DNA from 3 places in the Pallidibacillus thermolactis genome. Region 1 is predicted to be linked to each of the others. Evidence: riboswitches for the same ligand, from Rfam matches in the RefSeq annotation. Region 1 holds a riboswitch; each other region holds the start of a gene.
What was found. Region 1 has a riboswitch for S-adenosylmethionine ahead of ssuE (NADPH-dependent FMN reductase). Riboswitches for the same ligand answer to the same signal wherever they lie in the genome.
Positions count from the first base shown of each region.

Region 2: linked by a shared signal. The riboswitch ahead of metK (methionine adenosyltransferase) and the one ahead of ssuE (NADPH-dependent FMN reductase) in region 1 are both predicted to bind S-adenosylmethionine.
Region 3: linked by a shared signal. The riboswitch ahead of OEV82_RS14390 (O-acetylhomoserine aminocarboxypropyltransferase/cysteine synthase family protein) and the one ahead of ssuE (NADPH-dependent FMN reductase) in region 1 are both predicted to bind S-adenosylmethionine.

Region 1 covers NZ_JAOUSE010000008.1:1,928-12,350, reverse strand. The annotation lists gene ahpF (alkyl hydroperoxide reductase subunit F) at 1-684, shown strand, start outside; gene OEV82_RS04615 (hypothetical protein) at 810-977, shown strand; gene OEV82_RS04610 (DUF6254 family protein) at 1,009-1,140, shown strand; gene OEV82_RS04605 (ABC transporter ATP-binding protein) at 1,202-1,996, opposite strand; gene OEV82_RS04600 (TerC family protein) at 2,410-3,189, opposite strand; gene OEV82_RS04595 (nitroreductase family protein) at 3,619-4,215, opposite strand; gene OEV82_RS04590 (DinB family protein) at 4,426-4,905, shown strand; gene OEV82_RS04585 (NAD(P)H-dependent oxidoreductase) at 5,306-5,914, opposite strand; gene OEV82_RS04580 (hypothetical protein) at 6,062-6,235, opposite strand; gene ssuE (NADPH-dependent FMN reductase) at 6,293-6,838, opposite strand; SAM riboswitch class I at 6,965-7,074, opposite strand; SAM riboswitch class I at 7,203-7,310, shown strand; gene OEV82_RS04570 (LLM class flavin-dependent oxidoreductase) at 7,389-8,438, shown strand; gene OEV82_RS04565 (ATP-grasp domain-containing protein) at 8,453-9,406, shown strand; gene OEV82_RS04560 (DinB family protein) at 9,545-10,006, shown strand; gene OEV82_RS04555 (C40 family peptidase) at 10,284-10,423, shown strand, end outside.
Region 2 covers NZ_JAOUSE010000028.1:21,189-31,611, reverse strand. The annotation lists gene OEV82_RS09935 (tetraprenyl-beta-curcumene synthase family protein) at 1-243, opposite strand, end outside; gene OEV82_RS09930 (gamma carbonic anhydrase) at 395-916, shown strand; gene hmpA (NO-inducible flavohemoprotein) at 1,263-2,465, opposite strand; gene OEV82_RS09920 (RrF2 family transcriptional regulator) at 2,639-3,079, shown strand; gene metK (methionine adenosyltransferase) at 3,272-4,471, opposite strand; SAM riboswitch class I at 4,734-4,834, opposite strand; gene pckA (phosphoenolpyruvate carboxykinase (ATP)) at 5,069-6,652, shown strand; gene opp4A (oligopeptide ABC transporter substrate-binding protein) at 7,073-8,884, opposite strand; gene OEV82_RS09900 (ABC transporter permease) at 8,901-9,809, opposite strand; gene opp4B (oligopeptide ABC transporter permease) at 9,836-10,423, opposite strand, start outside.
Region 3 covers NZ_JAOUSE010000063.1:3,587-14,009, reverse strand. The annotation lists gene OEV82_RS14405 (ABC transporter ATP-binding protein) at 1-858, opposite strand, end outside; gene OEV82_RS14400 (ABC transporter ATP-binding protein) at 858-2,582, opposite strand; gene OEV82_RS14395 (homoserine dehydrogenase) at 2,742-4,004, opposite strand; gene OEV82_RS14390 (O-acetylhomoserine aminocarboxypropyltransferase/cysteine synthase family protein) at 4,115-5,413, opposite strand; SAM riboswitch class I at 5,532-5,642, opposite strand; gene OEV82_RS14385 (TraR/DksA C4-type zinc finger protein) at 5,758-6,510, opposite strand; gene OEV82_RS14380 (hypothetical protein) at 6,731-6,985, shown strand; gene OEV82_RS14375 (YndM family protein) at 7,061-8,038, opposite strand; gene msrA (peptide-methionine (S)-S-oxide reductase MsrA) at 8,216-8,746, shown strand; gene OEV82_RS14365 (MFS transporter) at 8,889-10,061, shown strand; gene pstB (phosphate ABC transporter ATP-binding protein PstB) at 10,248-10,423, opposite strand, start outside.

The DNA of each region.
Region 1 (10,423 bases):
TCTGTATCTGTTGAGCATCTCGAAAGAAAAGGCGATATGATCCATATACAATTGAAAAATGGCGCTGTACTTAAGAGTAAAACAGCGATTATTGCAACAGGTGCACGTTGGCGTAATGTCGGCGTACCTGGCGAAGAAGAATTCCGTACAAAAGGTGTAGCCAACTGTACACACTGTGATGCACCATTGTTCGCAGGTAAAAATGTTGCCGTAATCGGTGGAGGGAACTCTGGACTTGAGTCAGCTATTGATTTAGCAGGGATAGCAAATCATGTCACTGTATTAGAGTTTGCACCTGAGTTGAAAGCTGATTCTGTTCTACAAGAACGCGTGAAAAGCTTACCAAATGTAAAAGTGATTAAAAATGCTGCTACAAAGGAAATTACAGGTACAGATAAAGTCAATGGTCTAACTTATGTTGACCGTGAAACAAATGAAGAACATCATCTTGAATTGGAAGGTGTTTTCGTACAAATTGGCCTTGTGCCAAACACGGAATGGCTAGAAGGCACAGTTGAAATGGATCGCGGCCAAATTATTGTCGATAAACATGGTGCAACGAATGTACCAGGCGTGTTTGCAGCAGGAGATTGTACCGATAGTGCTTACAAGCAAATTATAATTTCCATGGGTTCAGGTGCAACAGCTGCTCTCGGTGCATTCGACTACTTAATCCGTCATTAATTTGTATTTTATTTGGTAAAAGCAGACAGAATTGATTCTGTCTGCTTTTTTTATTATGGAAGAATTTGAAGAAAGCATAAATTCCATCTCACTTCTAATAATAAAAATCAGAAGGAGGGATTTTTTTGGCGAAGCGCACCAAGAAAAATGATGCACAACAGAAAAATAAGCAAGGGATTGATTCTGCAATACAAGATACAGAATTTGCTAAGGAAATCGGAAGTGCAAAAGCAAATGAAATTCAGAAGGAAGAGGCAAAACGCCGTCGGGCAGATGGTTGGAATATAGGTTAAACAGAAAATAGAGGAAAAGGGGGCATGATCAATGACTTGGTCAAAACGAACAAAAAGGGATCGTTGGCGTTTACGAAAAACTCAAAACAATCCACCCCATGGAAAAGTTAAGTCATTTGAGGAATTAGCAGAAGAAGCTGGTAAAGATAAGAATGGAAACTAGTAATATGGATTAAAAAGAAATTTGGAGGCAAACAGGTCTTTTTTGCCTCCTTCATCTTATTTTAAGTGCTTATTAAAGAATGATTTTTCTTTTTTAAAGAAATCCAATACCGTTGTTGATTTTTATGTAAGGTAACAGGGTGTTGGAGAAAGTTGGATAACATTTCTTCTGTTAATATTTCTTCAGTTTTACCAGCGTTATACATGGTTCCTCCACGTATTAAAAGGATATGTGAAAACACAGGTAAAATCTCTTCTAAATGGTGTGTTACATAAATGAGTGTTGGACCACCGGGGTTATTTGCTAATTTTTCAATATAATGAAGTACTTTTTCCTTTTGAATAATGTCCAGTCCGGAACACGGCTCATCTAACAGTAAAAGTTTTGGTGACGCCATTAATGCGCGTGCAATGAGGACGCGTTGCTGTTCTCCTTGGGAAAGCGTATTAAATTTCGCGTCATGTAAATGGATGCAGTCCATGAACTCCATTAATTGCCGAGCTTTTTCAACATCTTGTTCGTTCACTTCGTTGTATAAACCAATCGATGCAAACTTACCACTTAAAATTATAGATTGGACCGGATCGTTGTATAACTCCCGTTGTAACGATGAACTTACCCAACCGATCTCCCTTCTTAAGTCTGGAATGCTAGTTTTTCCAAATGTTTTTCCGAGTACTTGAATGTTTCCTTCAGTTGGCCAGAAAAACCCGTTAATTAGCTTTAACAAAGTTGTTTTTCCTGAACCATTTAAGCCAAGGATGCTCCAATGTTCTCCTTTATTTAAATTCCAGGTTATGTTTTTCAATAAGTATTTACCGTCTTTTTTTAATGAAACATTTGATAATGATAACAATTCGATTCTCCTCTCTATTCGATAGTTTCGAGGTGATATCACTAGTTGTTATTCAATATCTAACTATATTTTTTGAATTGTGTAAACAATAAAGCTTTTTTGCGAGGTAGGAAAAGGATGGAAAAGCGTATAAGATAAGCATAAATGCGAATTTTATCATCGTTATTTAACAATAAATTGGCTTGTATCCATACTTCGTAAATGATATAACTTCATTATAGTGTGAGTAATTGTTTTGATGATCAATGTCATAAAAAATTCATAATGAATGTATTACATCATTTACTATTAGGAAACCATTTCTTATAAAAAGTTAGACAAACAAATAGAAGGCTGTCCAATTTTTCAAGGGCTAACCGCAAAACAGTCAATGTTGTTCTGATAATGGTTTGGCCCATTGGACAGCCTCAATCTTACATACTTTGTTTTTCTTTATCTTTTTCTTGTGTAGTTTCGTTATTTCCTTGCTTTTTTCCGGAAACAAACCAGCCAATCACGGCAATTCCAACCATAACGACCCAGAAAATGATGTTCCAAACGGGTCCTTCTACAAATGAATGTGGAATGATATGGAGTGCATCGTGAGCTAACGTATGAACAGCTAATTTTACACCGACCCAGCCGACAATTAACATCGCAGCTGTTTCTAAACTTGGTCGAGCGGTTAATAATTTAATAAATAATGCCGAAGCAAATCGGATCACGATTAATCCTGCAAGCGCACCTAAAACAATAATGATAAACTGTGCAGCATCCATTCCGCCAATGTGACCAAATGTTGTTGCAGGTAATGCAATCACTAATGCTACTGCTGCTAAAATTGAGTCAATCGCAAAGGCGATATCTGCTAATGCAATTTGAGCGACCGTAGCTTTAAAGCTTTTTGGTTTCAATTGTTTTACTTCATGATGATCCTTTTTAATAAAATGTCTGATAGCAATGTACATTAAGTACGCAGCACCGATGGCTTGAACTTGCCATACGTTGAATAAATACGAAATGATAAAGATGGCTCCAATTCGGAAAACAAATGCGAGCATTAAACCGATATCAATGGCTTTTTTCTGTAATTCCTTCGGTAATCCTTTCGCTAATACAGCTAATACTAATGCATTGTCTGCTGATAATAATCCTTCAAGTACGACAAGGACTAATAAAACAGTTCCATATTGTAAAAAAAGTGATAAATCCATAAAGTTCCTCCTTTATAAAATATGTAGTCGAAAGGAAACAAACAAAAAGAGACCTTTGAATTATGAGGTGTAATCATAATTCAAAGGTCTCGTTAACAACGGAATCGTTGCCAATAAAACCGATGGATTCAAACGATCCATGAAATGACGGCTTTATTGTTAAAACTACTCCCCTTTGACTTCACTTTTGTATTATTAATATATCAGATTCTATAAAAAAATGCATTACTTTTTTTAAAAGTTTTTTAGAATAGGTGATTATAATGATTGGAAAAAGGGGGGGATTTCCCCAACTGGCTCAAAATCAAATGTCAATATGTTTTTAAGTTCAATTGAGAAAATTTCTTAATCCTTCCACAAATAGATCGCATCTAATTTCTTGCTTCTGTAGGTGTGTTTTAGCCAACCCTTTTTCAGCAATTATTTCATTTACTTTAATTCGTTTCCGAATTTTCCAGTGAAAAGAGATTCTTTAATTGGACGACGACCATTTGGTTGTTCCCGCTCTTGTAATTTTTCAGAAAGTGCTTCTTTTTCACCTTGATAGCCGATCGCAACTAAAGCTTCAATGGCATAATCCTCTGGGATTTCTAACGTTTCGCGAGCTCTATCAAAATCAAATCCTGTCATAGGATGGGTAATTAAACCGCATTTGTTCGCTTGTAGAGCAAGATGTGCCCACGCTGCTCCTGCATCAAAAGAATGACTTTGAAGAAATTCTCCATTTCTTGTTGTTTTAGAGAGGATTAGCACAAGTACAGGCGCCTTTTTACACCATGATAAATTGAATTCACTAATAAATGGATAAAATCGTTCGCGTTCTTCTTTTGTTTTAGCAATAATAAACCGCCATGGTTGTTCATTGTAAGCAGATGGTGCCCAACGTGCGGCTTCAAAAACCGTTAGTAACACTTCTTCAGGAATTTCCTTATCTAAAAAGGATCTTGGTGACCAACGATTAATAAACATCTCATCGATTTCGTAGTCTGGTTTTCTGTATGATTTTGTTTCCGTAATTATAGTCATGAACATTTCCCTCCTGGACATTATTATATAGCAATACGTTAGTGAATCAAAATAAAGGGATCATATATTTTGAAACTATTTGTCTAATATAGTAAGGTAAAATTGAAAATCTGAATTAACTTGTTCCATCTAATTTTTTCGCATACAACAATATCGAAGAAATAACATGGATTTATAACTATGCAACAATAATGAAATAGGAGTGATCAAATGTACCGAACAGTACAAGATTTTCTGAATGATTGGAGTCGTGCTACAGATGCTACAATTAAAGTACTGGAATCGCTAACAGATGAAAAACTCGGACAAGCCATTGTGCCGGGGCATAATACTCTTGGTTGGTTAGGATGGCATTTAGTGACAAGCATTTCCTATTTTGCTTCACAAGTAGGCTTACAAGTACCGATTTCTGGTGATGTAAATTCGATTCCAGATAAGGCCAGTCAAATTGTTGAGGCATACAAAGCAGCGTCACGTCAACTAGAAGCGGAAGTAAAAGGAAAATTTACAAACGATCATTTAGTTGAAGAAGTTGAAAGCTTGGGTAGACTCATGCCAAGAGGTGACGTGTTGCGCATATTATTGGATCATCAGACCCATCATCGCGGACAAATGACCGTTCTTATCCGACAAGCCGGTTTAAAAGTACCGGGTATTATGGGACCAACAAAAGAAGATCAAGAGAAGTAAGGAAAAATAGAAATGGGGGCTACATTGAACGGCCCCATTTTTTTAACTACTTTTAACTGTGTTTGGGCTTCACTCCATTTTTATGAATTCTTTTTTACTGTCTACTTCTACTTTATACAAAGCATTCATATCTTTATTTTAAGATTTCGCATACATTTCTCAACTTCTTTAAAGTTTTTATCAATTGATTTATAATGATTCATTCTTTTAAATGTTATTTAAAAGATTTTTTCCTTCAATTTATCTTCCTATTCCATTCCATAAACATTTACACTTTAGAGTTTGTGACACATAGATATAGCAATTACAACAAAATTGGTTATTTATAGGGGGAACCAGATTCAAAAAGATGAATCTGGTTTTCCTTTTGAATGAAAGAAAGGATGGAACGATCATCAATTTAATTTATTGGTTTTCTTGACTTTGAAAGAAAAGTTTCGTGTCCTTTCAATTTAACATCGTTCATGTATATTACATTACTAGAACGTGAGGGGAGTATACTTGTAAAATGGGATAATTGCTTCTTGATAATTTGAGATGTTTCTCGATCGATAATCGGATTCTCTTTAAATTTATCTATATGATTATTTAATATATATGCACCTTTCATACATAATCCTTTTAAGTTTGCCAAGAGCGGTTTAAAACTATATTCTAATATGAAATGATAATCGAGGCTTTCGCCAGTCATAATGGGTAGGACCGGTTTTTGTTCAAAGATGTTAGGTGGTAATAAGTCAATATAGGCTTTTAATACGCCGGAAAAGGATCCTTGTAAAACAGGTGAGCCAATAATAATTCCATGCGAGCTGTGTATAGACTGTTTCATTTGTTGGATAAGCGGATTTTGAGAATCAGTGTTGAAAAGTGTTTCTGGGGGAATATCTTTTACAGAAATATGTTTAACCGAAAAACCTTCTTCAATTAGTAAAAGTCCTAAATATTTAAGAACTTGTTCAGTTTCCGATATTTCATTTGGATTTCCTGAAATAATGACAACATCACTCAAATGATTCACCCTTTCATGAATGAAATTAAATTGGTATAACGTGTGACGTTACTTATTTTGCCCCCCTTTTTTCATGCTGAAAAAAGAGGGACATTTCATGAAGTATCAACAGGCTTTGTCTTCTCTCTCACTTCCTTTTAAAATTTTTTAGCAAACGTCCAAAAATTCTTCTGCAAACTCATATCGTTCATTGTGACGATTTTCCCATTTAATTCCATTAATCTTGTACTTTTTTAATTGAGGTGAAGATATTCCAACCAACTCTTCCCTTTGTGAATAGTCTAACGTACTTATTTTGCAAGCAAGGATACGAATGTTCATGATAGTTGCATGCCAAGATATTCATCGCGAATCCAAAATTGTCGTCTTCAGTCTCTTTTAAACGGTTAAATGAACCGTTTGTAAGTCGATTAAACTTTTAAAATAGTACAGTTGCTTTTTTGTTCTTTGCAAAATCTCTTCATCAACGATCGGTTTTTCCCTATATTTATCAATTTGATCGTCTTGAATAAAGATTCCTTTAAGGTTCATCCCTTTTAACGATGCAATTAACGGTTTTAAGCTATATTCTAATGCTAAAAGATGATTAGAACTTCCTCCTGTCATAAGTGGTAATACAGGTTTATGTTGAAATACATCTTGTGGAAATAAGTCGATTAAAGATTTAAATACACCGGCGTAAGCACCTTTATAAACAGGTGTTCCAACAATAAGCCCCTTCGCTTGTTGAACAGATTGTACAATGTTTTGAATGACCGGGCTAAGGTAATTGGCGGTCATGAGGTCCTCAGAAGGGACATCTTTTACAGAAAAATGTGTAACAGACATATTTTCCTTTAACAGTAATGATCCTAAATACTTTAATACTTGCTCAGATCTAGATGTTTCAGTCGGACTCCCCGAAATAATGACGACGTCACTCAATACTTTCACCTCATTTATTTAAAATAAGTTTTTTGTTTTTGGGAAATAAGAGTTGATTGTAAATTATATAAAAAAACCCCTTTTCTTAAAGAGAAAAGAGGATGATTGAAATACGATTCGAATCATTTCTTATCTCCCAAGAAAAACTTCTTGCTGGATTTAGCACCTTTCTGAATGAAATTCAGAGGTTGCTGAAGCGTCATCAGGCCAGTTCCCTCGACTTCTCTTGATAAGAAAATTATTAAATTTGTAAACTATTGTATAACTAAAAAACAGATTAGTCAAGTAGGAATTATTGGGATTATTTTGTTGACATTTCAAAAAATTTATTTTATTATAACAAACAATTAAGTAAATAGTGTTATTCTTATCGAGAGAGGTGGAGGGACATGGCCCAGTGAAGCCTCAGCAACAGGTTCTTTTTTAGAATACTGTGCTAAATCCATCAAGCGATTCGCTTGAAAGATAAGAAGAGATATGAAGTTTATCGAACTCTTTTCTTATCGGAAAAGAGTTTTATTTTTGAATACGATAGAAAGAAGGGATACAGGTGAGGTATGGATTCTGGTTACCAGTATTTGGAGGTTGGCTAAGAAACGTAGAAGATGAAAACATGCCAACAACATTTGAATATGCAAAGGAAGTGATCCAGTCTGCAGAAAATTGGGGCTATGAAGCGACTTTGATTCTTGAATTATATTTAAATGATATAAAAGGAGTCAAAAAAGATACATTAGAAGGATGGTCTCTCGCTGCAGCATTAGCAGCTGTAACAGAAAAAATTGAAATTATCCAAGCGGTACGCCCGATTTATCATAATCCAGCTGTGACTGCGAAACAGGCTGCAACAATTGATCATATTAGCCAAGGGCGTTTTACATTAAATGTCGTATCCGGTTGGTGGGAGGAAGAAGCGAAACAATACGGCGGGGACTTTACATCCCACGATGAACGGTATGAACGAACAAGTGAATTTGTTGAAATTTTAAAAGGATTATGGACCGAAGAAACTTTTTCTTATCAAGGGAAGTATTACAAAATAGAAAATACTCATCTGTTTCCGAAACCAGTGCAAAAACCGACAATAAAACTGTATGCTGGTGGTGAAAGCGATAAAGGAAAGGAAGTCATTTCCAATTATTGTGATGCTTATGTTATGCATGGTGGTACAGTTGATGAAGTGAAAGTAAAAATTGAAGATATGAAACAGCGAAGAGCAAAGGCTGGAAAACAACCTTTGGCAACCTTTGGAATGGCAGCATATGTGATTTGTCGTGATACAGAAAATGAAGCATACGCTGAGTTAGAACGTATTACAAATGTAAAAGATCTAAGTGGTTATGCAGGCTTTAAGGACTTTACGACAAAATCAGAACTTGAACAAAAGTTACAACTTCAAGATTATTCTGTTTCGAATCGTGGGTTGCGTCCGAATCTTGTCGGTACACCTGAGCAAATAGCAAAAAGAATTTTAGAATATGAAAAAGCCGGTGTAAACTTACTCTTATTGCAGTGTTCACCTCAATTAGAAGAGATGGAACGATTTGCAAAACGAGTAATGCCAAAGGTAGAAGAACTACGTGGAGCATTAACAAAATAAAAGGGGATTTGAATATGACAAAAATTTATGTAATACATGAAAATCATGAATGGACAGCCCATTTGTTTAAACGACTGGAAGAATTAAATTTACCTTATGAAGATTGGCACTTAGGAGACGGTATGGTTGATTTAACAAAAACACCACCTGAAGGGATCTTTTACAACCGCATGAGTGCATCAAGTCATACAAGAGGACATCGTTATTCACCTGAGCTTGCCCATGCTGTACTTGCTTGGTTGGAACATAATGGGAGGAAAGTGATCAATGGTAGTCGTGCGTTACAATTAGAAGTAAGTAAAGTGCGTCAATACTTAGAACTTGAAAAATATGGCATTAAAACTCCAAAAACATTGGTTGCTGTCGGTAAAAAACAAATAATTGAAGCTGCAAAGGCTTTTGAAGGAAAAAAATTTATTACAAAACATAACCGAGCAGGTAAAGGTTTAGGTGTTCAATTGTTCCATTCGTTCGATGCTTTAAAAGCATATGTAGAAAGTGATCAATTTGAAAATTCAGTTGATGGAATAACTCTTATTCAACAATATATTGAGTCACCAGAAAAATTTATTACGCGTTGTGAGTTTGTCAATGGAAAATTCTTATATGCGGTTCGGGTGGATACTTCCGATGGATTTGAACTATGTCCGGCTGATGCTTGTCGAATTGATGATTTGTTTTGTCCAGTCGGGGAAGAAACTACGGTTCGCCCAATGTTTGAAATTCAAGAAGATTTTCATGATCCGATTATCGAAAAATATGAACAAGTATTAAAAGCGAATGACATTCAAGTTGCCGGAATCGAATTTATTAAGGATAAGGAAGGGAATATTTACACATACGATATAAATACGAATACGAACTATAACAGCGATGCAGAAGCAAGAAGTGGCAAATTCGGAATGTTAGCAGTTGCGAAATTTTTAGGAGAAGAACTTGCAAAATTAGACAATGAGGCTTTCGTGTAGGTTTTATTTGGCTTACGATTTAAGATAGAGGCTGGTAGGGCGCCTCTTTTATTCTTAATAATAAACCAGCCCTTTAAATCGCTATACTTTTCATTCTTCTTTGATTCCTCTATACTAGAACTGTAGGAGGAATGAAGCATGGAAATGTTAAAACAGTTTAATTTGGCAAGATCATCACTTCTTTCATATATAGAAGAATTAGATGAGGAAATTGTTGATAAACAATCGAAATATTTCGAGCAAACGATTCGTTGGCATATAGGTAATACTTTATTCATGTTCGAAAAGTTTTTATTTGTTTCGCGAGATATGCAAATATTACCGACAGATTATGCAGAGCTGTTTAGTGCAGATATTAGCGTATCCGATTGGAAAATAAAGCCACCAACTTTATATCAATTAGTTGAAAACTTAGTTCATCAACAACAAAGAATTAATGAGTTTAGTGAGCTGTTTTGGAAAACGGATGTGAAATTTAAGGTTCCAAATGGATCAGTCGAAACACATGGCGATTTGTTAATCATGTTAGCTCATCGAGAAGCAGAGACGCTTGGGAAAATAAAAATAATGAAACAAGTTCTGGAAAAGGAAGATCACTAAAAAGAGAAAGGGATTTATTCATTCACTTTACTTTGTGAAAGAATAGATCCCTTTTTGTGTTTTGTAGAGATCTATTAAAAAAGTGGATTGGTTACTATTTACATGAAGTTTTTGAAACTTGACAGGAAAAGTTTTCCAAACTATGATAAAAGAGGTCTGTAAAAAAAATAGGTAATTTGAAACATAAATGTAACATAATGGTAATTCGTTCGACAAAATTGATTTGTAGAATAGTAGTCAGAAATGTCAAAAGATAGGGAAAAAGGTGAGATCTTAAATGAAAAAGTCAATTGCTGTTCTAAGTGCTACGATTCTTTTAGGAACAGGTTTATATACTGCAACACCGACTTTTGCAGAAAGGCCTGCGGAGATTCAACAAAAAATAGATGAAAATCGCAATAAGCAAGCTAAAGTGGA
Region 2 (10,423 bases), on a different contig from region 1:
TTGATAAGCAACAATAAATGAAATGGCCTCTTTATATTTTTCTTTTGCTAATAAGCCGAGTATCGCTCCACCTTCACAATGAAATCGTTTATTTTTTTGGCTATTTAATGCTTGTTTTCTCAATTCCCGATTCGGAATTGCCTCCGCTTTTCTATTCCAGCGTTTTAATTCTTCATCAACGATTGGGAATATTTTTTTATAACATTGTTTCATCAAAGATAATGGGTTTTTTGGAATTGACAATATCTTCGCCTCACTCATGTATTTTTTTTAATACTTATTCAATTTATAATCACTATTTGTCTGTTTAAGTGAAAAAAGCATTAACACCACAAAATATTTATATTTATTGTAAAATAGTTTTGTTATAAACGAAAGGAAAGGGAGTTTGGGAATGTTTAAAATTTATCCATATAAAGGGGTATATCCGAAAATAGCACAATCAGTATTTTTAGGTGACTTTGTCACGATTACTGGAGATGTAGAGATCGGGGAATATTCAAGTATTTTTTTTAATACGGTTATACGCGGGGATGTTGCGCCAACAAAAATTGGCAACAACACAAATATTCAAGATTTATGTATGCTCCATCAAAGTCCAAATAACCCGCTCATAATAGAAGATAATGTAACCGTTGGACATCAAGTAACTCTACATAGCTGTATTATTAAAAAAAATGCACTTATTGGAATGGGATCGATTATACTTGACCGTGCTGAAATTGGAGAGCATGCCTTTATAGGGGCTGGAAGTCTAGTCCCCCAAGGTAAAAAAATTCCACCACATACTTTGGCCTTCGGACGACCAGCAAAAGTAATTCGCGAATTGACAGATGAAGATTATAAAGAAATGGATCGGATTTATCGTGAATATCGGGAAAAAGGCCAGTATTATAAATCTTTACAAAGTAAGTAGTAAAAGTGGGGTTGCATTGTATGTGATACTTTCGAATACTTTCTATGTATAACGCAATTTATAATAGTTTTCCAATAAATATTCATTAAATTAAAGAAATTCTCTCCTCCTAATACCACTCCAATTAAATTAGAATATTTGAAAGACATTAATAAGGCTATCCAGTTCAATAACGACATGCTGGATAGCCTTATGAGCATTCTATTTTATTTATTTTATATTTTTAGTATGATTATATATAGAAACCTATTTTTCACTACTGCATAAATCATTTTGATTTTATGCAGTTTTTTTGTTTATATATGTCATGTTTCCACTATCGTAATAGTGTTTAATCGTTAAAAAATTAATCTAAACCTTGTAACTGAGGACCGAATAACTCAAAACGAATATTCTCTTCAGAAATTCCCATTGCTTTAAGATTTTCGACCATTGCTTTCATAAATGGTTGTGGTCCACATAAATAAACAATTCCGTCTTTATTCACTACCTTTTCTAAAAACTCGCGATCGATGAGTCCTAAGTGATCAACTTCAGTCGTTTCATTAACTTTTTCATCTAACACTGTATAAAGGTTCGCATTCTCTGCTTTCGTTACCAATTCTTTCAGATCTTCGTGAAATGCACGGACATTTTCATTTCTTGCCGCTTGAATAAAAGTAATTTTCCGTTTACTACCTTTGTTTACTAATGTTTCAAACATACTGAGCAATGGTGTAATACCAACACCTGCTGCTATAAATGTCACTGGCTCTTCTTCTGCAGTATTTAATACAAAATCGCCAGCCGGTGCACTTACATCTAATCGATCACCTTCATTTACATAATCATGTAAGTAATTTGAAACAATACCAACAGGTTCTTTGTCTGCCTCACGTTTTACAGAGATTCTGAAATAATCTTTTCCAGGAGCTTCTGATATACTGTAATGGCGATTATGAACAAATTTTTCACCTGGAATAACCACTTTTACAGTAATGTATTGTCCTGGTTGGAAGTCTGGAACTGGTGTACCATCTAGAGCTCGTAAGTAGAAAGAAGTAATTTCATCACTTTCTTTTACTTTCTTAATAACTGTAAATGGTTTAAAGTCTGCCCAACCACCTCGTTTAAGCGCAGCTTCTTCATACATTTTCGCTTCTATTTGGATAAATACGTTAGCAATTTCTCCATAAGCTTCTTCCCATGCTTTTAAGATTTCATCAGTTGCAGCATCGCCTAAAACTTCTTTTATCGCATATAACAAGTTTTCGCCAACAATTGGATAATGTTCTGGACGTATACTTAATGCTCTGTGTTTATGCGCTATCGTTTTTACAGGACCAATAATCGCTTCAAGATTATCGATATTTTCTGCAGCAGCAATAATCGAATTTGCTAAAGCCGTTGGTTGAGAACCGACTTTTTGGTTTACATGGTTAAAATAGTTCAATAGTTCAGGATTTTCCCCCAACATTTTTTTGTAGAAGACCTTCGTTATTTTAGTACCATACTCCTTTACAACAGGTGCCGTTGATTTCACAATCTCAATTGTTTTCTCTGATAACATTTCGTCCTCTCCTTTTAAAACATATATTTTAAATACATCTTAAATGTATCTAAATCGCTTTCAAAAAGCAATATTTCAAATACATCTTTAAAAAAACGTTCACAATTAGAAGAAAATATCCATACGTTTTTATTATGTTATAATAGAAACAAAATTAACTTTTGGTGATGTCCATGCGAATGACTTTATATACCGATTACTCTTTACGAACCTTAATTTATCTTGCTGCAATGGATCAGAACAGACTTTGTAATATACAAGAAATTGCAGATGCTTACAATATTTCAAAAAATCACTTAATGAAAGTCATCCATAATCTCGGAAAACTTGGATACATTGAAACGATTCGAGGGAGAAATGGAGGATTCAAACTAGCAAAGAAACCAGATAAAATTAATATTGGTGAGTTAGTTCGTCAAACAGAAGATGGATTTTATTTGGTTGACTGTATGGACCCCAATCATCCCAATCCATGTATATTGACAAATTATTGTGGATTAACTCGAGTCTTTCGGGAAGCTTTAAACGCTTATTTCCAAGTATTAGATCAATTTACACTCGCTGATATTGTGCGAACTCCCCATCTTTACAAGAGAATTTTACAACAAGAATAAATATATTTTCTAACTTATATGTTTACCCCTTCTTATCATAAGTTTCTCTACATAAGGACCATTCCAAACAAAAGTCCGTCTTTAGAAAACATTTTGATTTAGAAAATGTCATACTAAACCACATGTTTATAAAGACGGACTTTTATTATATTCTATCTGTCACCTTATGAACATACCATTTTACAAAATAGATTAATCTACTTGAGCTTCTTCCCTTAAAATTTTTGCCTTATGCGTTTGCTCCCAAGGAAGATTTAAATCAGTACGACCAAAATGACCGTAAGCAGCTGTCTGTTTATAAATGGGACGACGTAAATCTAACATTTTAATTATTCCTGCTGGGCGTAAATCAAAATGTTTCCGAACAAGCCTTACTAGAACATCTTCACTGACTTTGCCTGTACCAAAAGTATCAATAGCAATCGAAACTGGTTGAGCAACACCGATGGCATATGCGAGTTGTACTTCACATTTTTCTGCAAGACCTGCTGCTACAATATTTTTTGCAACATAACGTGCTGCGTATGCGGCAGAACGGTCTACTTTTGTAGGATCTTTTCCAGAAAAGGCGCCACCTCCATGACGAGCATAACCACCATATGTGTCAACAATAATTTTTCGACCTGTTAATCCCGCATCTCCTTGTGGACCACCAATTACAAATCGTCCCGTTGGATTAATAAAATATTTCGTTTGATCATCAATTAAATCACTAGGAACAATAGGGTGAATGACATGCTCTTTGATATCCTTTTGAATTTGTTCCAATGTAGTCTCAGGATCGTGCTGAGTAGATAGGACAATTGTATCAATTCTCACAGGCTTTCCGTTTTCATCATACTCCACTGTTACTTGTGTTTTTCCATCAGGACGTAAGTATGGTAAAATTCCATCTTTTCTTACAACGGATAAGCGCCGAGATAATTTATGAGCCAATGATATTGGTAATGGCATTAACTCTTCTGTTTCATTACATGCAAAACCAAACATTAATCCTTGGTCTCCGGCACCAATTGCTTCAATTTCATCATCTGTCATTGTACCTTCTCTAGCTTCAAGTGCCTCATCAACACCCATAGCAATATCCGGTGATTGTTCATCAATCGATGTTAATACACCACATGTATCTGCATCAAAGCCAAATTTTGCACGGGTATAACCTATCTCACGAATAGTATCACGAACAATTTTTGGTATATCAACATACGAATTTGTTGTAATTTCTCCAGATACTAAGACTAAACCCGTAGTTACTGATGTTTCAGCAGCTACTCGAGCATTTGGATCTTTACTTAGTATTTCGTCTAAAATCGCATCGGAAATTTGATCACATATTTTGTCCGGATGTCCTTCTGTTACAGATTCAGAAGTAAATAAACGTCTATTAGCCATTTTTATCCTCCTTAATGTACACAACAAAGATAATAACCATTAACTTCATCATTATTATGAAATAAATCAAAATTCCAATTCCTAAGATGGAAAGGAATAAATAAAATTATAATACTTCTGATTCATATGAATTAATTCATTCACGAACGTTTTACATATACATACACTATATGGTATTTTCAACGCATATGTAACAAGAAATGAAGGCTAAAAAAATAAAACCTTTCCCCGCTAGAGGAAAGGTATATTTGCGTTCCTTTCACTCTTATCGATCAAGGTATTCCTTGCATCGGTTAGCACCTTGCACAAATGCAGGTTGCTGGGCTTCTTCGGGCCTGTCCCTCCACCAACTCTGGATAAGAGTATCCATTCAAATGTAAATCTTACATTAAAAGAACCCTAAGTGTCAATCATTTTAATCAAATAATAACTATAAATTTTTATTTTGTAAAAAGAGTATATTAATAAGAAATCGTTAATATTTTTTACGAAATTCTTTCAACTTTTTTTGATTATTAGTATAGACTAATAAAATAAATATGTTATACTAATTAAACAAAGGGTAAATAGAAATCATAAAGGGGAAGGTTTTTTTAAATGAATACAATTTACAATGTCAAAAGTTTAGAAGGATTACTTAGTGGAACCAATGTTGTTACACAATTATCCGTTCCAAAATTGGTTGAAAAGGTAATTAGCAGAAATGAAGGGGTACTTACAACTTCAGGAGCTGTAAGTGTTAAAACCGGAAAATACACTGGTCGATCACCGAAAGACAAATACTTTGTTCAAGAAGAATCAGTCTGCAATAAGATTGATTGGGGCAGTATTAATCAACCAATTTCGGAAGAAAAATTCTCACGTTTATATGCAAAAGTTTTAGATTATTTAAAAGTAAAAGATGAAATCTTTGTTTTTAAAGGATTTGCTGGTGCAGACGAAAATTATCGCCTTCCTATTCAAGTGATTACAGAATATGCTTGGCATAATTTATTTGCTCATCAATTATTTATCCGTCCAACTGAAGAAGAGTTAAAAAAACATGAAGCTCAATTTTCAGTTGTCTTTGCACCAAACTTCAAAGCAGATCCATTAGTTGACGGTACTCGTTCTGAAACATTCATTATCGTTTCATTTGAACATAAAGTTGTATTAATTGGCGGTACTGAATATGCTGGCGAAATGAAAAAATCCATCTTTACTGTCATGAATTATTTACTACCAGAACAAGATATTCTATCTATGCATTGTTCTGCAAACGTTGGAAAAGATGGTGATGTCGCACTATTTTTCGGGCTTTCTGGCACCGGAAAAACAACCCTATCCACCGATGATGACCGCAAATTAATCGGTGATGATGAACATGGTTGGTCCCTTGATGGCGTATTTAATATTGAAGGCGGTTGCTATGCAAAGTGTATCAATCTTTCTGAAGAAAAAGAACCGCAAATCTATAACGCTATTCAGTTTGGATCAGTCCTAGAAAATGTAGTCGTTGATCAAAACGGAAAAGCTGACTTTGATGATGGAAGTTTAACAGAAAATACAAGAGCGGCATATCCATTACATGCCATTAAAAATATTATCACACCAAGCAAAGCTGGTCACCCAAAAACCATTATCTTTTTAACAGCCGATGCATTTGGGGTATTACCACCAATTTCAAAATTAACGAAAGAGCAAGCAATGTATCATTTCTTAAGTGGATATACAAGTAAATTAGCTGGTACCGAACGCGGTGTTACAAGTCCAGAAGCAACATTTTCAACTTGTTACGGAGCGCCATTCTTACCATTACCAGCTAACCGCTACGCTGAAATGTTAGGTGAAAAAATTGACCAGCACAATGTACAAGTCTTTTTAGTAAATACAGGCTGGACTGGCGGTGAATACGGTATCGGAAGCCGTATGAATTTAAAATATACAAGAGCAATGGTTCGCGCCGCAATTGAAGGTAAATTAAATAATGTTGAAACTGTAAAAGATTCAATATTTGGTTTACAGATTCCAGTGGAAGTGCCTGGCGTACCTTCAGAAGTCCTTTTACCAAATAAAACTTGGTCCGATGAAAATGCTTATTTTGAAAAAGCAAAAGAACTAGCGAATCAATTTAAAGAAAACTTTAAGAAATTTTCTAGTGATAATTTAGAAATTGAAAAATTAGGCGGGCCAATTATATAGATTATAAGGGTGTCTAATAAGACATAAAAAGTGGATTTTTTGAAAGGAGCGTTGGCGGCGACTCCAGTGGAAACAACAAAAACTTTGTGCCGAAAGCATAAGCATCAGGCACACAAGCCACGGCCCCAGCAAGCGCACAAGAGCGTTTGCTGGGGCCGTGCCATTGGATGCGCTTCTAACAACGTAACCTATCAATGATCCTCAAAACTAGACTTTCCAGATCAATGCGGTTTACTAGCAATGATTTTCGCATCACTAACAAATGATCTTGCTCTTGTGATATATCAAATTTCACCGACGTCCCCATAGCCAAGAACAAATTAACGGTCCTGGACAGGATCAATATCGTGTGCTTGGAAAATCCTGTCCGTACACATGGAAAAAAGCAGTGATTTCAGAAAATCACTGCTTTTTCATGATTTATTTTTCTGGTTGTTCAGAAGTAACGGCAATATCTTCATATCCCCAATCTGTTCCCACTTCTAACGTATAATCTTTCACTCGATTATTAACTGCAAATAGCTCTATACGGTATAAAGTTGGAATGACAGGTACGTTATCAACCATATGTTGTTGCCATTTGTCATATACTTCTTTACGATACTCGAAATCAAATGCGTCCTCAGAATGACCGTCAGCTAATAGTTGTTCATTTTCCTCATTTACATAACGAGGGTAATTGAACTTCGCATATTTTGAATATAAGCCATATGGATCTGGGTCTGTACCGGTTGACCAAGCCGCTTGATAAATATCAATAGCAGGATCATCTTGTTCTATACGATCATAGAAGGAGTTAAATTCATGTAGACGACCTTCTAATAATTGAACTTTAATACCTATATCATCCCACCATTGGATATAAGCTTGGGCGACAGGTTCGGATGTTTCACCACTATCCATGGAAGCAAAATTAAATACCATTTTATTTCCATCTTTATCCTCACGATACCCATCACCATCGACATCTTTATATCCAGCATTATCTAAAATTTCTTTTGCCTTTTCTGGATCATAATAGTATCCTTCAATGTCAGGATTATGAAAATCTTCAAAGAATGGAATCATTAAAGTACTTGCATTTGAACGTAAACCATTGTAGAAGTTTTTCGCAATTGCATCATTATCAATTGCATAGGCCATTGCTTTACGTAATTCTACGTCTTGTAGTGGAGTATCTCGATCCTGAACAGCTTCGCCTTTTTCTTCATCCCAACGACCTAATTTAAATGCAATATACGTATAAGCATTCTCAACTCGTCCTAATAACTGGAAGTTTGATGGTTCATAATCAGTTTCATACTGATCACTTGGGAAAGTTGCAATATCGATATTTCCACTTTCTAATTCTTTCTTAATTGTTTGTGGAGAAACAACTTTTAATACAACAGAATCAAGTTTTGGCTTTCCACCATAGTAATTTTCAAAAGCCTCATACTCTACAGATTCACCAGGTACGATGTTTTTCACCTTAAATGGACCAAAACCAACTACATCAGTACGAATTTTTTCTGAATTAATTAATTCACCTATTGGAACATCACCGTAATGATCTTTTGGAGCTGCATATGCCCAAATACCAGAAAGAATAGATGGATTTGCTTCTTTCCATGTAATCTTTACTGTTTTTTCGTCAACAACTTCGATACCTGAAATTTCATCTGTTTTACCAGCATGATATTCTTCCATACCTACGATATCAGAAATTAAAGTATCCCCATAACGTACACCTTGGTAATCTGGGTGTCCTATAATATAGTAGGAGTATGCATAGTCTTCAGCTTCTAATGGTTCACCATTGTGCCAATATACTCCATCTTCAATTGTGATCGTTATAGTTTTATGATCTTCTGAAAGTTCAAACTTCGCCGCTGATTCTACATCATTTGTGATTTGATAGTTTTCATCATAACCAAAAATTGGTTCAGAAAACCAGTCTAAAACCTCACGATCTGGTGCACCTTCATAAAACTGCCAATCTAGTGTTCCTTCAAAAGGTGTACTAGATACGAGTGCTACGTTAATTGAACCTCCTTCGATTTCTTCTTTGTCGTTAACAACGGTTTTTGGAAATTGAGATTCATAAACTTCTTCTTTCTCTTTTCCTTTCTCTCCTCCTGATGATCCGCTATCACTGCTTGAAGAACTTCCAGATCCACTTGAACATGCGGACAGGATGAGGATTAAAACAAGGAAAATACTTAGAAACTTAAATTTTCCTCTTTTCGCCATAACAGCAATTCCCCCTTTAACCTAATCTTTGTCTTGCATCGGCAGCACGTTTCAATGCATTACCGATGAAATTTATACACAGCATCAATACTAAAATTAGTATTGCTGCAGGTAACCATACCCACGGCTTATTTTCCATTACTTCCGGATTACGAGAATAGGATATTAATGTTCCAAGACTTGGTACATTTTCCGGAAGTCCAAAACCTAAGTAAGTAAGACTCGTTTCGATCCCGATATTACCAGCTAAATTCAGGGTCATATTAACAATAATGATAGAGCTCAGATTCGGGAGAACATTAAATAACATAATTTTCCAATCTGGTGTACCTAGCGTTTTCGATGCTGCTACATATTCAAGTTCTCTTTCAGCCAAAGCCTTCGATCGGACAAGCCGACATTTCGACGTCCAATAAAAAAGACTCATGATAAAGATAAATTTTAATACATTAAATTCAGGTACAATTGATACGTATACAATTATGATCATTAATGCTGGTAGAACAAGGACAAAATCCACTGTCCTCATAATGACATTGTCAACCCAACCACCATAATATCCAGCTAATAATCCTAAAGCAATCCCAATTATTGACGTAATTAACGTAATTGCAATACCAATTGTCAGTGAATTTCTTGCACCTAGTATTAATTGATTAAATACATCCCGTCCACCATAATCAGTTCCCAACCAATGTTCAGCACCAGGTTCTCTAAACTGATTAAATATATCTACTCTAGTTACCTCTCTAGTGTCTAATCCCAATGAATAGATATAAACATATAAAACAATACCAATAAATAGAATTAAAGAGATTAAGGCCACTTTATCTTTTAAAAACTCTCGGACAATAATTTTAAAACCAGATGGAGATTTTACTTTTTCTAGATCTGTATTTGTATTGTTAACTACTGGCGTTGCCATTTCTTTCCCCTCCCCTTAATTAGGCTTTAATCAATTCGTATGCGCGGATCAACGATACTTAAAATAATATCTGATAACAATGTTCCTAAAATAGATAATACTCCAAATAACATTACAAGTACGTTGACGACCGCAAAATCCCTTTGTTGAATTGAATCGACAAACAATTGGCCTAATCCAGGGTAACTAAAGATTTGCTCAATAAAGATTGAACCAGACAAAATATATACAATGTCATAGCCCAAAAAGGCTGCTACTGGCAATAAAGAATTACGGAATATATGGCGAGTATAAACTTTGCGTTCTGGTGTCCCTTTCGCCCTTGCTGTTTTAACAAAATCCTTTAATTTTGTATCAATAATTTCATTCCGTAAATATTGGATGGTAGAAGTTGTTGCCAACAAAGCGGATGATAAAGCCGGTAATAATAAATGGTGTAATTTGGATACGTACCAATCCCAACTACCGGGTTCTGTACGAACATCCACACTTCCACCGGTCGGAAACCAGTCCAAAGTAAACCCAAAGATATATAGCATAATGAGTGCAAAAACAAATATCGGTATCGAGAAACTTACGTAACTATATGTAACGATAAATTTATCCATATTAGT
Region 3 (10,423 bases), on a different contig from region 1:
TAAAGCAAGTAATCCACCTAAAAACACAATTAGCGAAAAACTTAAGTTATTTAACATATTCATTAATTTCGGAATAAAACCAGAAATCGACTGAGCCCAAAAACCCGCTTTTTTTAACTCATTACTTTTTTTAAAAAATTCATCTAAAACAAATTGTTCTTGGGAATAACTTTTAATTATTTTCTGACTTGAAATGGTTTCTTCAATAAAACCGTTTAACTGACCTAAATGTTTTTGTTGCTCTTTAAAATATTTACTCGTTCGTTTCGTAATCCACTTCATACCTATATATAATAACGGAACAATTGTCAATGTAATCATGGTTAATAGCGGACTTAACCAAACCATAAAAATAATGGTACCCGATAAAGTTAACACACTAGAAAAAATTTGAATAACAGAACTATTTAATGTAGAACTTACATTATCCATATCATTTGTGAGCCGGCTCATAATTTCTCCATGTTGTCTATTATCAAAAAAGGAAACCGGTAATTGTTGTAGATGTGAAAATAGTCGCGTTCTCATAGAATAAACGGTTTCTTGCGCAATTCCGATCATCGAATAATTTTGTAAAAAGCTCGTGAACGAATAGAAAAAATACACAGTAATTAAACCAGTTAACAATGGAACAAAACCAGATAAGGTTTGATGATAAATAAACTGGTCAATCGCATATCCGATTAAATATGGACCTAAAATTCCAAGCATTGTACTTAACAATATAAGAAATAAAACGAAAAAAAGGAGGCCACGATGACTTAATAATTCTTTCCAAAGTCTACCAACAGTTTTAAATTTGCTCTTCGTTAATTTTAAATCTTCTGGATTGATGTTACGTGGATGTCTTCTAGCCATTACTTAAAGACCTCCTTTCCTAATTGGGATGTATATATTTTTTGATAAAGTTTACTGTTCTTTAATAATTGTTCATGGGTACCTTGTGCGATAACTTCACCATCATCAAGTAGTAAAATAAAGTCCAACTGTTTCGCGGTAGAAATTTTTTGAGTAATTATCAGTATTGTACATTTACATTTATTTAAAGCTAAAATAAGTTCACGTTCAGTTTGCATATCTAGAGCACTTGTACTATCATCTAAAAGTAATATTTTCGGTTTTCGGACTAATGCCCGAGCGATCGTTAAGCGTTGCTTTTGACCACCTGATAAGTTGACGCCCTTCTGTCCGATTACTGTATCGTATTGTTTTGGAAATTGTAGGATTGAGCTATGAATTTGAGCATCTTTTGCTGCTTCAACTATTTCATCCATCGTTGCATCCTGTTTACCCCAAGCAATATTTTCTTTAATGGTACCAGAAAATAAGTGGGGTTCTTGAGGAACATAACCAATTTGGTTACGAAGATGAATGGCATTATAAACTTTTATATTTTTACCATCAATTAATAACTGTCCACTATTGGGTTCAAAGAGTTTTGGTATTAGTTGGAATAAGGAGGTTTTTCCTGAACCTGTAGAACCCATAATCGCGACTTTTTGGCCTGGTTCAACGGTAAAGTTTATACTTTTTAAAATCCAATCTTTATTATGATTCTCATCATAGCTGAAATAGACATCCTTAAATTGGATCTTTCCTTTTATCGGTTGTTTTACACTTTGTGGTCCACTTTTCTCTTCTTCCATCATTAAAATTTCATTCATTCGGTCATTTGATGCTTTCGCTCTCGCAAATGCCATGATAATCCATGAAAGGTTGGACAACGATCCAGTAATTCTCGTCGCATAGTTAACAATGGCAACAACTTCTCCCGCACCAGCTCCACCGATTTGTAACTGCACATTTCCATACCATAAAATAACTACAATACTTACGTTCATAATAAACAATAGTATTGGGGTGTTTAACTCTATCATTCGCATTGTTTTCATCGTCTGTATTTTTAACTGGTGATTGGCAGCAATAAATCGAGTTACTTCTGATTCTTTTCGATAAAAGGCTTTAATAATTCGCATTGCTTTTAAATTTTCACGAATGATCCGATTCACTTGGTCCAGTCGTTTTTGCACTGATCGGAAATTCTTAATTCCGAGTTTCATCATATAGAATAAGAAAAATATAATAACTGGAATGGTGAAGATAAATACTAATGCAATTTTCCAATTCACTAAAAATGCCATTATCGTTCCTAATAAAACTAATAATGGTGCTCGAAGTGCAATTCGCATAATGATAAATGTTGTATGTTGAATTTGTGTTACATCATTGGTTAAACGAGTAATTAAGTTAGCGGTTGGATACAAAACTAAACGATGAAAAGAGAGATTTTGGATCTTTGAATACATATTATTCCGAATATCAAAACCGAAATTTTGACTAACAAATGCAGCAAAAAAAGAATTGGTAATTCCTGCAACAAAAGCAATTAAAGTGATGATTAATAACCAAATTCCCCACTCAATAACAACATCTATTTCATGAACCAATACACCTTCATCAATGATCTTCGCCATCAAAATGGGGGCTGTTAGTTCTACTGCTAATTCAATAAGCATTAACATCCATGCAATAATCATTAATTTTATATAAGGGCGGATGAACGAAATGACTTTTTTTGGCATGGAATATCCTCCAACATCTTGATTGATATTTAGAACTTCGAAATATATCATATCATAACAAAAATGAAGGTAAATTTTAAAGATTGTTGCACTGAAATATAAGGAAAAAAGAGGAGCAAAAAGCCCCTCCCTCCTTATATAAATAGTCTTTTTAATCGATTATACAATTTGCAATTGTTGCTCATTAATTTTTATTTGGTCTATTCGTTCATCACCAATCAACTCATACACAAAGATATTAGCGTTATTAAAATATTGTTTAATCACTTGTTCGCGAGCTGAGATGAGAAAAATTGCATAATTATCAATATTGAATTTCTTTTTATATTGGATGTGAATATTCCACTGATTTGCATTAAGTTTACTAAAAATAATCCAATTTTTTTCATTATTAGAGTTAACATTTTTTTCACTGTTTAGTGTTTGAATCAACGAAACGTCCTTTCGTTTTTTTATCTTATCCTTTGTATGATAAATCTGTAACAAATCTTCAATCATTGCACTTGCCGTCGCAAATTTCCCTGCGCCGGGACCTGTAAAGGTTAGACCACTAATTAATGAACCTTTTACAAAGATTGTATTATCAACACCATCAATTGAATAAAACGGATGGTTAACGTCTATTAAAACAGGTTTTACCCAAAATTGTGGCTGTTCGTTCGGATAATTGGAAAAATAGGCCATATGTCGAAAACGTAATCCTAATTTATCAGCAATAACGATTTGCTCTTTTGTAATTGACGAAATCCCTTTTCGCTCGATTCGATTCCATTCAATATTCGTTCCAGTTACCGTGTGTATTAAGATGTTTAATTTATAAAAGGCGTCAAATCCTTCAATATCACTAGACGGATCAGCCTCAGCATAACCTAATTCTTGCGCTTTTTTTAAGGCTTGATCAAAAGAATTATTTCCCTTTCGCATTTCCGTCAAAATATAATTTGATGTACCATTTAATATACCTTGAATCTCAAAAATTTTATTGGCTTGCAAAAGATTTGTAAGGGCTCCAATAATTGGTACACCACCAGCAACAGTTGCTTCATATTTCACCTTTACATGATGTTTTTCTGCCAACTTTAATAATTCATGTCCATAGGCAGCAAACATTGCTTTATTTGCCGTAATGACATGACAGCCTTTTTCAATTATCTGTTTCAAATATGAAAAACATGGATCTTTTCCTACAATCGCTTCAAAGACAATTTCTAAATCAGGTATTGCTAAAATATCCTCAATTTTATTCGTAACAAGTACTCCCGCATCAATTTGTCTATCTTTCAATGGGTCTTTAATTAAAATAGCTACTATTTCGATCGATGTTCCTAGAACATTTTTAATATACTCTCGATGGGAACGAATTCCCTCATAAATCCCTTGGCCAACAGTTCCAAAACCTAGTATTGCTGCTTTTTTCCCCAATATTCTAACACTCCTTTAGTAAAAAAGCACAAATTCCAGTCATACAATAATGGTCATGACAGAATTTAATGAAAAAAATCCTATCATGACCAAATGTAAGATGATTCAATCTAACCATTAACGATAGTAGTCGCTTTTACAGCGTTTTTAATTGCTTGGTCAAGATCTTCTATTATATCATCGACGTTTTCAATACCAACGGATAACCGAATCAATTCTTCCGGAGTACCAGTGAGTTTCAGTTCTTCATCACTTAATTGAGAATGGGTCGTTGAAGCAGGATGTATAATTAATGATTTTGCATCTCCTACATTTGCAACATGTGAGAATAATTTAACGTTATTGACAACTTGTCTGCCTACTTCTCTCCCACCTTTAACACCGAATACAACAATGGAACCAGCTCCCTTTGGTAAATATTTTTTCGCTAAATCGTAATAAGGATGATCTTCATGACCTGGATAGTTTACCCATGCAACATTCGGATTTTCTTTTAAATAAGTTGCTACTTTTAAAGCATTTTCACTATGTCTCTCATAACGTAAATGTAGTGTTTCAAGACCTTGTAAAAAGTAGAATGCATTTTGTGGGGATAAACATGCACCTGTATCACGTAATAATTGAACGCGTAATTTTAACGCGAAGGCAGCTTCACCTAATTCTGCATATTTCAGGCCATGGTAACCTGGATCTGGTTCATTAAATCCGGTAAATTTAGGATTACTCCAATCGAAGTTTCCAGCATCAACAACAACACCACCGATAGAATTACCGTGACCACCGATTAATTTTGTAGCGGAATGAACAACAACGTTTGCTCCCCACTTGATTGGCTTAGCACTATATGGAGCAAAAGTATTATCGATAATTAATGGTACACCGACTTCGTTTGCTATTTTAGCAACGGCTTCTACATCAAACACCTGTAAACTTGGGTTGCCAATAATTTCTCCAAAGAAAGCTTTTGTTTTATTTGTAACAGCTCTCCGGAAATTTTCTGGATCTTCTGCATCTACGAATTTTACTGTAACACCAAATTTTTTAATTGTATTCGCAAATAAGTTATATGTTCCACCGTAAAGGTTAGACGCTGCAATTACTTCATCGCCCACTTCAGCAACATTTAAAATTGCATAAGTAATGGCTGCTGAACCAGATGCAGTAGCTACAGCAGCTATACCGCCTTCAAGTTCGGAAACACGCTTTTCAAAAGCATCAACGGTTGGATTCATTATACGTGAATAAATATTTCCCGTTTCTTTTAGTGAAAATAAATCCGCAGCATGATCGGCATCTTTAAAAACATAAGAAGTGGTTTGATAAATCGGTACAGTACGTGAACCTGTCGTTGGGTCTACCTCTTGTCCTGCATGTAATAATATGGTTTCGTCTTTGTAATTATTTGTCATTTCCAATTCCCCCTCGTTAATTTTAGTACAGTGAGTATTTAATATATTAGAGAGTTGAAGAGGAATGTATAAAATAAAAAACCTCTTCAATAAGAAGAGGTCGAATATTCGCTTCCTCCTCTTATCTCTCAGATCAACTCAGATCTGTAGGATTTGGCACCTTTTCAAACATTGTTTGAAGGTTGCCGGGTTTCATAGGGCCTAATCCCTCCACCACTCTTGATAAGAGTAAATACTCACTTATTAAATTTTTGTTATTTAGAGTATAAGGAAAATTTTTCTATACGTCAACACTTTTTTAATTTTTTATTTAAATGTATTTTTAACTATTTTTAAATAATGGACTATTCATCTACATATGGATCCTTTTCATTACCTGGCAAGTCACCGAAAATCGTCATTGTACCTTCTTCATCTAATAATTCTTCATATTTTTCATGTTGCTTTGTTGGATATATGTTTATTGGTTTTCCATAAAGATCGACTGCACTAAAATTTTCATAATCTTCTACATACCCAAGATTTTCGTTAGGTTCAATATTTACATCATTGTAATGTTCGATTTGTTCCAAATAATCTTGGGGTGAATCACTTGTTCCCCAAGACGCCACTTCCTGCCATGAATCTTCAGCATCGAAAGTAATTCCTTCATCCCTTGACACATCAAAATTAAATTTACCATAAGGCGTCATTAATACATCTTCTTCAACAGGACGGTCTTTTGACGTGACTTTGTCCGGAGAATGTTCTTTACAGTATATCGTAGTAGGAATTGCCTCTAAACGTTCATATGGGATGTCTTTCCCACATATTACACATTTGCCATATGTTCCTTTTTCAATGGCCAGTAATGCATTGTGAATACTTTTCAAATATTCCCCTTCATGTTCATTCAAGGCAACATCCTTTTGTCTTTCAAATAATTCCGAAGCTTCGTCTGCAGGATGGTTATCATAACTTGATAATTCTCCAACCGACTCATGTGCATGTCCTTTATTTAAATCGAATTGATTATTCTCTTTCAGCCTTTTTTCAATATCATTTTTTTCTTGTGTTAGGATTTGTTTTAAGTGATGAATTTGTTGTTTCGTTAACATATACTTAACGCTCCTTTTATAGCTTTATAACAATAGTATTCGGCAAAAATAGTGAAAACATAATTGTCAAAATGAGACATCGTTCACAACCAAATAATAGAAGAAAGACAAAAATAACCATTTACTGATTTTACTCCCTTGTATACCTTTACTTATTACACAAACAATACTAGAGAAGAAATTATTTTCTTCGACTATAGAGAAAGAGGTGTATGTTTATATGGCCATGCGAAGACAATTAATGAAACAAATGAATATCAATAAAATGATGAATATGATGCCTCGCAGAAGAAGAAGACGAAATACAATGTTGTTATCATTACTTGGTCTTGGTATAGCAGGTGGGGCAACGGCAGCTTATACGATGAGGAAAGGAAAAGGAAATGAAAAAGTTAAACATTTATTTCGTAACCTGACCAGTAAAGCTGATAATATTGATATAAATAACATATTGAAACCGACACTTAGTAAATAAATGGTCCTACTAAGAAATAACGAAGGCATGTAGAGTTTTCATCTACATGCCTTATATATATTATTTAATTCACATTCATGTACCGTTTTCTGGATGATTATTTTTATCCAATCTTGCATTAGTTTCATTTTTTCCAGTTTCGTTTGTTTCTCCCACCATATTTGTTTGATTATCTTCAACCGATACATAATTATATCCTGATTGGAAATCATGCCCTCTTAAATAATAGGAAGGATCATTTGTAACATTCGGAGATTGGCCCACTTTTTCGTTTGTCACTGATTTTGAATTAGTTGGCTCGGAAAATTCCATTCCTAGCTCTGTTTGATACTGATCGTTTTTCGATTGCGATTGACTTTTTTTCTTAGTATTACTCTTTGTCTTTTTTGAAATATAATTGTCTTCACCAAATTCAGTATCAGCTTCAGTTTGGTACCAGTGTATATTGGCTCGACTACTTGTTTGTGCATTATAATTTGAAGAAAATTCTTCACCAAATTCTGTAGAGAAATCATTGTTCTCTTTACTTTTGCTCATGCTTTTTTCATTAAGCTTGGGCTTTGTCTCCTGGGCAAATTCAGTAGTATATCTTGTATTCTCTTCACGATTTTTATTATTTTCTGTATTGATTTTAGGATTCGTTTCTTCTGCAAATTCCGTTTGATAACTTGGCCGTAAAAGATCCAAATCATCTTTTTTATTTTGATCATGAATCACTGTCTTAGTTAAATAACGATGGTAAAACGCTTCACCTATTGCAATAATTAATGCTGTAATAAAACTCGCTACGCCTAATCTAATTGGTTGTTCTATTATCATCGCTCCAACTAGCCAAGTTCCTAAATAAGCTAGCCCAAAATCTGCAATAGTCGCAGCAGTGTTTCCGAATTGAGGTAAAATAACCATATCACCAATTAAATATGCAGCTATTGTTAAAATAAGACTAATGGTTAATATATCTCCGAAATCAACCCCATATAAAAATCCAAGAGTTACAAGTAATACTACTGTGATCATGACAAACTTTATCAATAACGCACGAGTATGTTTCATATTTATCCTCCTTTACGCATTTACTAAATGCATTTATTAGAATGGATTTTTTCCTATTTTTTTATTCTTATGCCTATATTCATTTCTGCTCCTTGCATGTTTTTTCTTGCATAATTTTAGTTTCATGTTAAAATTTACAAATAAACTTTTAACACGCTATAATCGGAGTTGATATCTATGTCAGATTTAGAAAAAGCCACTTTTGCCGGTGGATGTTTTTGGTGTATGGTAAAACCATTTGACCAATGGGAAGGTGTAGAAAGTGTCATTAGTGGTTATTCAGGAGGAAATATTGAAAACCCAACCTATGAACAGGTTAAATCAGGTACTACAGGACATTACGAAGTTGTTCAAATTACTTATGATCCAACTAAACTTTCTTATGAAACCATTTTAAATATTTATTGGCAACAAATTGATCCAACTGATCCTGATGGGCAATTCCATGACCGAGGAAGTCAATACCGAACAGCGATTTTTTACCATACAGAGGAACAACGCATATTGGCAGAGAAATCGAAAAGTGAATTAGAAAAAAGTGGTAAATTCAATAGACCGATTGTGACTAAAATTTTACCAGCTCAGCCGTTTTACCCAGCCGAAGAATATCATCAAGATTTTTATAAAAAAGCCCCTGAAAAATATTTAGAAGATCGGAAAAAATCTGGACGGGATGAATTTATTTCTAAGCATTGGGAGTCTGTATGAGCAATCCATTTTTTGGCAACCTATTATGGTTGCTTTTTTTAATTTCCTTCTTTAGAATTCTTTTTGAATTAGTGCTATACTTTTAAACGAATATGATAAGTATGTAACAAACATTTATGTATAAGAGAAAGAGGGTTTTTTCGTGCTATTTTTACTATATTTACTAATATTTATATCATTTAACGACTTATTTGCACAGTTACCAATTGTAAGTATATATGCTGAAAACTTAGGGGCAGACCCTAACACTGGAATTATCGGATTTATCGTGGGCATTTATTCCTTTTCGAATTTATTGAGTAATTTCTTTTCTGGTCTTTTAGTTGATAAGAATGGTCCGAAAAAGATATTAATTGCTGGTTTTTTAATTAATGGGATCATTCTATTTTTATATACTATTATCCAAACACCTGAACAATTGTTATGGGTCCGATTCTTAAATGGATTAAGTGCTGGTATTATCACACCTGCCGCTTTCACATATATCACTCTTTATAATAAAAGCACTCATCAACATCACGGACGAACAATGGCTTATGCTGGTGCAGCAGTTGGTTTAGCTGCCATTGGTGGACCAACATATAGTGGTATTGTTTCGGCAAGGCTTGGTCAACCTGAAGTATATATGATTATTTCTATTTTTATGCTTATCGGTTTAGTGATTTCGCTTTTCATTAAACCATTACAAAAAGAAAAAGCAGATTATGGAGACTCGACAGCTTCAGATGCAAGAAATGTTTTTGCTTTATTAAAAAATAAAGGGTTACTTATTGCCTTTTTTGGTTCTGTTGCTTTTGCTGCATCACAAGGTATTTTAGCTTATATGTTACCTTTAAAAGCCTCAGCATTACACATTGAAAATCACTTGACTGGCATATTAATTAGTACATTTGGTATTGTAGCTATTTTATTTTTCTTATTACCTACAAATCGTGTATATGATAGATTCCATAACGAATACGTTTTACCAATCGGTTTAATCGTTGTAGCTGCTTCAGATCTATTATTATATACAGCACAAAGTTTAAAGATGTTATTTATCGGAATGGTTTGCTACGGTATCGGTTTTGCCTTAATTTTTCCGTCCATGGCTAATTTAGTATCGAAACACTCTGCTCGAAATATTCGGGGTACAGCCTTTGGTATATTTTACGGCTGTATTTCAGTTGGTTCATTTTTAGGATCGTCAATAACAGGTGCTTTTACACTCACACCGGATGAAGCATTCGCAAGTGTTGCAACCGTGTTATTCATCATTGCCGCATCCATTATTTTAATAGCGAGAAAAGTAACCGTTCGTTCTCATTTAAAATGAGATACAATAATAATGAGCTTGTTAACAAGCATAAAAAAATGGATTTCTGAAGACTGTGTTGACAGCTCCCCAACGGCACGGCCGAAGTTCCTACAATAATACTTGAGATGACTCAGGCCGTGTCTTCAACATACCTATCAATGAGCCTAAAATCAAACTTTTGGTCATTCTCTTTTCCATTTCTACTTAACCAAAACGTCCAGTAATGTATTCTTCTGTTCGCTTATCTTTAGGTACAGAGAAGATTGTATCTGTTGTATCATATTCAATAACTTCACCATTTAAGAAAAATGCTGTTCGATCGGACACACGTGCTGCCTGTTGCATATTATGTGTAACAATTACAATTGTATAGTTCTCTT